2 regions of the Streptomyces sp. NEAU-W12 genome follow, and region 2 is predicted to be linked to the other one. Evidence: riboswitches for the same ligand, from Rfam matches in the RefSeq annotation. Region 2 holds a riboswitch; the other holds the start of a gene.
The links. A riboswitch is a leader RNA that binds a small molecule or an ion and turns the genes downstream of it on or off. The one in region 2 is predicted to bind S-adenosylmethionine.
Positions count from the first base shown of each region.

Region 1: linked by a shared signal. The riboswitch ahead of thrC (threonine synthase) and the one ahead of ORI94_RS02515 (aminotransferase class V-fold PLP-dependent enzyme) in region 2 are both predicted to bind S-adenosylmethionine.

Region 1 is NZ_JAPJDM010000014.1:176,302-180,711, forward strand. Features, by position in the region: gene ORI94_RS19570 (ubiquitin-like small modifier protein 1) at 161-436, opposite strand; gene thrC (threonine synthase) at 433-1,755, opposite strand; SAM riboswitch class I at 1,774-1,979, opposite strand; gene ORI94_RS19580 (glucosyl-3-phosphoglycerate synthase) at 2,240-3,184, shown strand; gene ORI94_RS19585 (alpha,alpha-trehalose-phosphate synthase (UDP-forming)) at 3,346-4,410, shown strand, end outside.
Region 2 is NZ_JAPJDM010000002.1:60,802-65,211, reverse strand. Features, by position in the region: gene ORI94_RS02525 (rhomboid family intramembrane serine protease) at 1-226, shown strand, start outside; gene ORI94_RS02520 (Lrp/AsnC family transcriptional regulator) at 223-504, shown strand; gene ORI94_RS02515 (aminotransferase class V-fold PLP-dependent enzyme) at 589-2,001, opposite strand; SAM riboswitch class IV at 2,208-2,324, opposite strand; gene trpD (anthranilate phosphoribosyltransferase) at 2,431-3,495, opposite strand; gene ORI94_RS02505 (cytochrome b) at 3,685-4,410, opposite strand, start outside.

The sequences.
Region 1 (4,410 bases), on a different contig from region 2:
TTAATGGTTCCCGATAGGGGAGTCGGGACCGCGTTCCCCAACTCTATCGCGTTCAATCCCACGGAATTGCCCCCTCCGCTTCTCTCGCGGAGGGGGCAATCCGATGAACGCTCGGTCACGCCAGTTACCAATGGTAATGATCAGCTCTCGTCAGCCGCCGTCAGCCGCCGGCGACGGCCGGGATGATCGACACGCCCGCGCCGTCCGGCGTCGCGGTCTGGAGGCCCTGCTCGAAGCGGACGTCGTCGTCGTTGACGTAGACGTTGACGAAGCGGCGCAGCTTGCCCTGGTCGTCGAGGACGCGGGCGGCGATCCCGGTGTGGTTCTTCTCCAGGTCGGCGATGACGTCGCCGAGGGTGGCGCCCTGGGCGTCGACCTCGGCCTTGCCGCCGGTGTAGGTGCGCAGGATGGTGGGGATGCGGACGGTCACGCTCATGAGCTGAGGCCAGCCTCTCGGAAGGAGTCCAGGTTCGGGCGGATGGTCGCGGTCAGGCCGGTGTCGGCCACCGCGTCCAGCGTCTTGAGGCCGTCGCCGGTGTTGAGGACGACGGTGGTCAGGGACGGGTCCAGGTCGCCGTTCTCGATCAGCTTCTTGGTGACACCGACGGTCACGCCGCCCGCGGTCTCCGCGAAGATGCCCTCGGTCCGCGCGAGCAGCCTGATGGCCTCCACGACCTGCTCGTCCGTCACGTCCTCCACCGCGCCGCCGGTGCGGCGCGCGATGTCCAGGACGTACGGGCCGTCGGCGGGGTTGCCGATGGCGAGCGACTTGGCGATGGTCTTCGGCTTCTGCGGCCGGACGACGTCGTGGCCCGCCTTGTACGCGGTCGACACCGGCGAGCAGCCCTCGGCCTGGGCGCCGAAGATCTTGTACGGCCTGTCCTCGACGAGGCCGAGCTCGATCAGCTCCCGCAGCCCCTTGTCTATCTTCGTGAGCTGCGAGCCGGAGGCGATCGGGACGACGATCTGGTCGGGCAACCGCCAGCCGAGCTGCTCGCAGATCTCGTAGGCGAGGGTCTTGGAGCCCTCGGCGTAGTACGGCCGGAGGTTGACGTTGACGAAGCCCCAGCCCTCGCCGGCCGGGTCGCCGATCAGCTCGGAGCAGAAGCGGTTCACGTCGTCGTAGTTGCCCTCGATGCCGACGAGCTCACCGCCGTAGACGGCGGCCATGACGACCTTGCCCTGCTCCAGGTCGTGCGGGATGAACACGCAGGAGCGCAGTCCGGCACGGGCGGCGGCGGCGCCGACGGCACCGGCGAGGTTGCCCGTGGAGGAGCAGGAGAGGGTGGTGAAGCCGAAGGCGCGGGCGGCCTCCAGGGCCTGGGCGACGACCCGGTCCTTGAAGGAGTGCGTCGGGTTGCCGGAGTCGTCCTTGACGTACAGGCCGCCGGTGACGCCGAGCTCGCGGGCGAGGTTGTCGGCCTGGACGAGCTTGGTCCAGCCCGGGTTGATGTTCGGCTTGGTCGCCACGTCGGCGGGGACGGGCAGCAGGGGCGCGTAGCGCCAGATGTTCGCGGGACCCGCTTCGATGCGCCGGCGCAGTTCCTCGGTGTCGTAGGCCGAGAAGTCGTAGGCGATCTCCAGCGGGCCGAAACACTCCTCGCAGGCGAAGACGGGACCGAGCGGCACGCGGTGGCCGCACTCGCGGCAGGACAGCGCGGCGGCGGGGCCGAGATCGACGGAGGGTGCGGCGGAACCGGAGCGCCCGGCGGAGCCGGCGGATTCGGTGGTGCTTGCGACAGTCTGCACAGCCATGTGAGGCGAGGCCCTTTCTCCTCATCTTCCTCACGACGCATCTCGCCGTGAGACGGATTTGGCACCTTCCCTAGCCGGGAGCCTCGCGAGGACGATCAGCGACACGTGCGCGATCCACCGCGCGGTGCGCTGCTGGATCGTCGATCGACGGTGATCTACGAGAACCGGCTGGAGGGTTGCCGGGGCTTCATCGGGCCGTTTCCCTCTGCCCCTCTGGATGAGCTGTATTCGGTTGTCCGTCATGCGGTCGTGCGGCGCGGACGAGGACCGGAGGGGGTCGCGGCCCCCGATGTGCGTGGCCATCCGCGTTGCCCAAGACTGTAACCGAAGGCCAGGACGGTGCAGAGAGCACGTCCGAACCGCGAGACGGATCACGGGGGCACGGACCACCGGAAGTACGGACCACCGGTGTACGGACCGCAGGAGCACCGCAGGAGTATGGGCCAGAGGATCTATGGACCACAGGACTGAGGAGCCGCTGACCGTGCTGGAAGAAGTCGAGCGTTGGCTGGCCCACCGCTCCTGGGCCGTGAGCGACCGCCCGATGCACCGCCTCCTGGCCGCCAGGCGCGCCACGGGACAGACGGTGAGCGTGGTGCTGCCCGCGCTCAACGAGGAGGCGACGGTCGGGGAGATCGTCACGACGATCCGGCACGACCTGATGCTGAGGGTCCCGCTGGTCGACGAGATCGTGGTCGTGGACTCCGGCTCGACCGACGGCACGGCCCGGGCGGCCGCGGCGGCGGGCGCGACCGTGGTGCACCGGGACACGATCCTGCCCCGCATACCCGCCGTGCCCGGCAAGGGCGAGGTGCTGTGGCGCTCCCTGCTGGTCACCCGGGGGGACATCGTCTGTTTCGTCGACGCGGACCTCAGGGAGTTCTCCGCCGACTTCGTCACCGGCATCGTCGGCCCCCTGCTCACGGAGCCGGACGTGCAGCTGGTGAAGGCCATGTACGACCGGCCCCTGGGTGACGCCGCCGGCCAGGGCGGCCGGGTCACGGAACTGGTGGCGCGCCCGCTGCTCAACCTGCACTGGCCGCGGCTGGCCGGCTTCGTGCAGCCGCTGGGCGGCGAGTACGCGGCCCGCCGCTCGCTCCTGGAACGGCTGCCCTTCCCCGTCGGCTACGGCGTCGAGCTGGGCATGCTGGTCGACGCCCTGCACCTGGTGGGCCTGGACGCCCTCGCCCAGGTCGACGTCGGTGTGCGCAAGCACCGGCACCAGGACGGCCAGGCCCTCGGCCGCATGTCCGCCGCGATCTACCGCACCGCCCACCTCCGGCTGGCCCGCAGCCACCTGCTCCGCCCCGCTCTGACCCAGTTCGAACGCACCGGCACCGGCTTCGAGCCGCGCACCCACCCGGTGGACACCCAGGAGCGCCCTCCGATGACGGAGATAGCCGAGTACCAGTCCCGCCGGGTGGCCTGACCACGACGGGCCCCGGTACGGGCCGGGGGCCGCACCGGGGGCCGTACCGAGGCCCTTGGACCGGCCTTCCGGGGGCATCCGGCCGGATCCGGCCGATCCGCTGGCCCGTCTGTGGCCGATCCGTACGTTTGAGCGTTTCAAAGGCGGGCTAGGTTGGGCGTATGGCTTCCATGCAGGCTGGTCAGGACGCTCGGGTGCTGGTCGCGTCGAACCGCGGCCCCGTTTCGTACACGGTGGACGAGGACGGTTCGCTGCGCGCCAGGCGGGGCGGCGGCGGGCTGGTGTCCGGGCTGTCGGCCATCGGGCCCGACGCGGGCGCGCTGTGGGTGTGCTCGGCGCTGTCCGACGGCGACCGCGAGGCGGTGCGGCGCGGGGTCGGCGAGGACGGCGTGCGGATGCTGGACATCCCCGCGGACGTGCACGCCGACGCGTACAACGGCATCGCGAACTCGGTGCTGTGGTTCGTGCACCACATGCTGTACCAGACACCGCTGGAGCCCGTCTTCGACGCGGAGTTCCGCCGGCAGTGGGCGTCGTACGAGGCCTACAACCTGGCGTTCGCCGAGGCGCTGGCCGAGGAGGCGGCGCAGGGGGCCGCGGTGGTGGTGCAGGACTACCACCTGACGCTGGTCCCGGGGCTGCTCCGAGAACTCCGCCCCGACCTGCGCATCGGCCACTTCTCGCACACGCCGTGGGCACCGCCGGAGTACTTCCGGATGCTGCCCGACGACATCGCCGGGCAGGTGCTGCGCGGGATGCTGGGCGCGGACCGGCTCGGCTTCCTGACCCGGCGCTGGGCGGACGCGTTCACCGCGTGCTGCGAGCGGTTCGTCGGCGGGCTCGGGAAGACCGCGATCGGGGTGCACGGGCTGGGTGCCGACGCGGACTTCCTGCGCGGCCGGGCGCACGAGGCGGACGTCGAGGAGCGGATCGTCACGCTCCGCGAGGAGATCGGCACGGCTCCCGACGGGACCGCGCGCAAGGCCGTCGTCCGGGTCGACCGGACCGAGCTGTCGAAGAACATCGTGCGCGGCCTGCTCGCGTACCGGCAGCTCCTCGACGACCACCCCGAGTGGCGCGAACGGGTCGTGCACGTCGCCTTCGCCTACCCCTCCCGGCAGGATCTCGCCGTGTACCGCGACTACACGGCCGAGGTGCAGCGGGTCGCCGACGAGATCAACGAGCGGTACGGGACCCCGGGCTGGCGTCCGGTCGTGCTGCACGTC
Region 2 (4,410 bases):
CCTGTTCTTCCTGCCGGTGCGCTTCCCGGCCTGGGTGGTGCTGCCGTTCTGGGCGGCACTGCAGTGGCTGGCGGCGGGACGGGCCTCCGAGGGGCCGGGGGTGGCGTACCTGGCCCACCTGGTGGGCTTCGTGCTGGGCTTCTGCTGGGCGTGGGTGCGGTCCACGGCGGCGACTACAGTGAGGACAACCCCAGCTCCGGCCCCCGAGGGAGAGAACCAGCAGTGATCACCGCGATCGTCCTCATCAAGACCAGCGTGGACCGGATCCCCGAGATCGCGGAGCGGATCGCCGCGCTGGACAGCGTCAGCGAGGTCTTCTCCGTCACCGGCACCTACGACCTGATCGCCATGGTCCGGGTCAGGGAGCACGAGGACCTGGCGGAGGTCATCCCGGGCCGGATCAACAAGATCCCGGGCGTGGAGGGCACGGACACGCACGTGGCGTTCCGTACGTACTCGCAGCACGATCTGGAGGCCGCGTTCGCGATCGGTCTGGACAGCTGAGCGGGCCGGCCCGAGGCACCCGGGCCGCCCGGTACGGCAGAGGGGGCCGCGGGGGGCGCGCGTACCGGGGCGGGTGGCCGGGGCTCACGCAGGAGTGTCCGGCACGCAGCGGCCGTGGGCCGTGCGGGGGCTCCAGCGGGCGCCGCCGCGCACGAGCTCGCGGACGGCGCGGACGAAGCGCTCCACGTGTTCGTCCGGTGTGCCCGCGCCGAAGCTGACGCGGATCGCGTGGAGGGACGTCTCGCCGGGCGCCGTCCCGGGGGCACCGCACTCGCCCCGGTCCTGCGGATCGCCGCCGAGCAGGACGCGCAGCAGCGGGTGGGCGCAGAACAGTCCGTCCCGTACGCCGATGCCGTACTCGGCGGAGAGGGCCGCGGCGAAGTGGGAGCTGTTCCAGCCGTCGACGACGAGGGAGAGCACGCCGACGCGCGGCGCGCCGTCCCCGAACAGCGACAGGAAGCGCACCTCGGGCACGTCCGCGAGTCCGTCCCGTACCGTGCGGATCAGCCGCTCCTCGTGGGCGGCCAGCGCGCCGAACCCGGCCTCGCCGAGCGCCTTGCAGGCCGAGGCGACGGCGTGGGCGCCGATGACGTTGGGCGAGCCGGCCTCGTGGCGGGCGGCGCCGTCGTGCCACTGGACGTCCACTCCCCCGTCCGCGCGCCGGGCCACCCTGCGGCTGGCGCCGCCGCCCGCGAGGTAGGGCTCGGCCCGGCGCAGCCAGTCGGCGCGGCCGGCCAGGACGCCGGTGCCGAACGGGGCGTACAGCTTGTGCCCGGAGAAGGCGACCCAGTCGACGTCCAGCTCGCGCAGGCTCACCGCGCGGTGCGGGGCGAGCTGGGCGGCGTCCAGGACGATCCGGGCGCCGTGCGCGTGGGCGGCGGCGGCCAGCTCCCGTACGGGCCAGAGCTCGCCGGTGACGTTGGAGGCACCGGTGACGCAGACCAGGGCGGGGCCGTGGGGGTCACGGGCGGCGAGGGCGTGCTCCAGGGTCCTTACGGCCTGCTCCGGGCTGCCCGGGGCGTCGAGGAAGGTGACGCGGGCGCCGCGCCAGGGCAGCAGGGCGGCGTGGTGCTCGGTCTCGAAGACGAAGACCTGGCAGTCGTCGGGGAGCGCGGCGGCGAGCAGGTTGAGCGAGTCGGTGGTGGACCGGGTGAAGACCACCTGGTCCTCCTCCCGGCAGTCGAGGAATCCGGCGACGGTCCTGCGGGCGTTCTCGAACAGCTCGGTGGAGAGCTGGGAGAGGTGGCCGGCGCCGCGGTGGACGCTGCCGTAGTACGGCGCGTACGCGGCCACGTCGTCCCACACGCGCTGGAGCGCCGGGGCGCTGGCGGCGTAGTCGAGCGCGGCGTAGGTGACCTCCCCGCCGGTGACGAGCGGAACGGCGACGTCCCGGCCGAGCACGGGCAGCGGGGCACAGCCGGGCGGTGCGGCGGCGGCGCCGGCGATGCCGGGAGCGGCGGGAGCGGTGGAGAGGGGGGAAAGCGTGGAAACAGACATGGCTGGACTCCCGTGACAGCAGGCAAGATCACCACGCGGGCACACACGGCTCGAGCGTGGGAGAAGAAGACGAAGAGGAATCTGCGGAGGCGGGGCTCTGCGGCCTGGAAAGGCCCGTCAGAAGCGCCCTAACGCATTCGCTTGCTCAACGGAAGGCTCCCTCGAACGACCAGGACCCCTGGTGTCTCACTCGATCGAGTGCGAGGGGTCCGCGCTTGCCGCGAGCCCTGCTGCTCACGGCCTGGTCCTCACCCGGGGCACCCCGCCACGGACGGAGGGTTGCCGGACAGCCGGCCGGGGCCTGATGGCTGTCGCTCATGACCTGGTCCCACATCTTGCCACACGGGCCTGCGGCACGCGCAAGGCGCGGTCCGGATCCTGGACGGACCGGACCGCGCCCTCACACCTGCCGTACCGCTCGTACGCGGCTCACGCGTTGCTGGCCAGCACCCAGCGCTCCAGAGCCCGCCGGGCGGTGCCCGAGTCGATCGATGCGGCGGCCTTGGCCATCCCGGCCCGGATCTGCTCCGCCAGCGTCCCCGTGCCCGGTTCGAGCGCCACCAGCGCCGCCGCCGAGTTCAGCAGCACCGCGTCCCGCACCGGGCCGCGCTCGCCGTCCAGGACCCGCCGGGCGACCTCCGCGTTGTACGAGGCGTCGGCGCCGCGCAGGGCCTCCAGGGGCACGGGCTCGATGCCGACGTCGCGCGGGTCGAAGCGCTCCTCGGTCACCTCGCCGCCCCGGACCACCCACACGGTCGAGGGGCCGGTGGTGGTCAGCTCGTCGAGACCGTCGTCGCCGCGGAACACCAGCGAGGAGTGGCCGCGCCCGGCGAACACGCCGGCCATGATCGGAGCCATCCTCCGGTCGGCGACCCCGACGGCCTGGGCCCTGACCCGGGCCGGGTTGGCCAGCGGGCCGAGGAAGTTGAACACCGTCCGGATGCCCAGCTGTCCTCGCGCGGCGGCCACGTGGCGCAGCGCCGGGTGGAACTTCACCGCGAAGCAGAAGGTGATCCCGGCCTCCTCGGCGACCTCGGCGACCCGCTGCGGGGTCAGCTCCAGGTTGACGCCGAGCTTCTCGAGGACGTCGGAGGCGCCGGACGCGGAGGAGGCGGCCCGGTTGCCGTGCTTGACGACCTTCGCCCCGGTGCCGGCGACGACGACGGAGGACATCGTGGAGATGTTCACCGTCCTGGCGCCGTCGCCGCCGGTGCCGACGATGTCGACGGTCTCGCCGGGCACCTCGATGCCGATGGCGTGGTCGTACATCGCCCGGACGCAGCCGGTGATCTCCTCGACCGTCTCGCCCTTGGCCCGCAGGGAGACGGCGAACCCGGCGATCTGCGCGTCGGTGGCCTCACCCCGCATGATCAGGTCCATCGCCCAGGCGGTGTCGTCGGCGGACAGGTCGTGGCCGTCGAGCAGACCGTTCAGCAGGGTGGGCCAGGAGCGGCCCGCCGCGGTGTTGCCTCCTGCGGGGGTCACAGCGCTCATCGGCCGCTCCTGGGTCCTCGACGTCCTCGGCAGACAGATGGGTCTTCGACGGACGGATGGCTGGGGTTCCGCCCCCACCCTATCGACCCCGGGGCACGACGAAGGGCCCCCGTCCGGTCCTCGGACGGGGGCCCTTCGCAGTCGTGTGGCGACTTGGCCGCCTGGGCAGGCGGTTGAAGCGGTGGGGGATCAGTGGTGGCCGTGGCCGCTCGTGATCTCCCTGTACTCCTCGACGGTCGGCTTCGGAATCTGGGACTCCTCGCCGTAGTAGCCCTTGCTGAGCTTGGCGCGCAGCTTCTCCACCGGCTTCACCTTGCGCTCGACACCGTTCTCGTCGACGAGCGGGCCGATCTCGGCCGGCTGGTACTGCTCGTGCGCCGTGAGGGTGTGCAGCTGCTCCTGGCTGAGCGGCTCGTGGACCTCGATGAACTCACCGTGCGGCAGGCGCTTGATGATGCCCGACTCGCGGCCGTGCAGCACCTTGTCCCGGTCCCGGCGCTGGAGGCCGAGACAGATCCGCTTGGTGACGATGAACGCGACGACCGGTCCCACGAAGAATCCGATCCGGACGAACCAGGTGACCGCGTTGATCGAGAGGTTGAAGTGCGTGGCGAAGATGTCGTTGCCGCCGCCGATCAGCGTGATCATGTAGCCCGTGATCCAGGCGACACCGAACGCCGTCCGGGTCGGGGCGTTGCGCGGCCGGTCCAGGATGTGGTGCTCGCGCTTGTCCCCGGTCACCCAGGATTCGATGAACGGGTAGAGCGCGATCACCCCGAGGAACAGTCCGAAGACCACGAGCGGGATGAAGACACCCAGGACGAGCGTGTGGCCCCAGAAGTTGATCTCCCAGCCGGGCATGGCACGGACCAGGCCCTCGGCGAAGCCCATGTACCAGTCGGGCTGGGCTCCGGT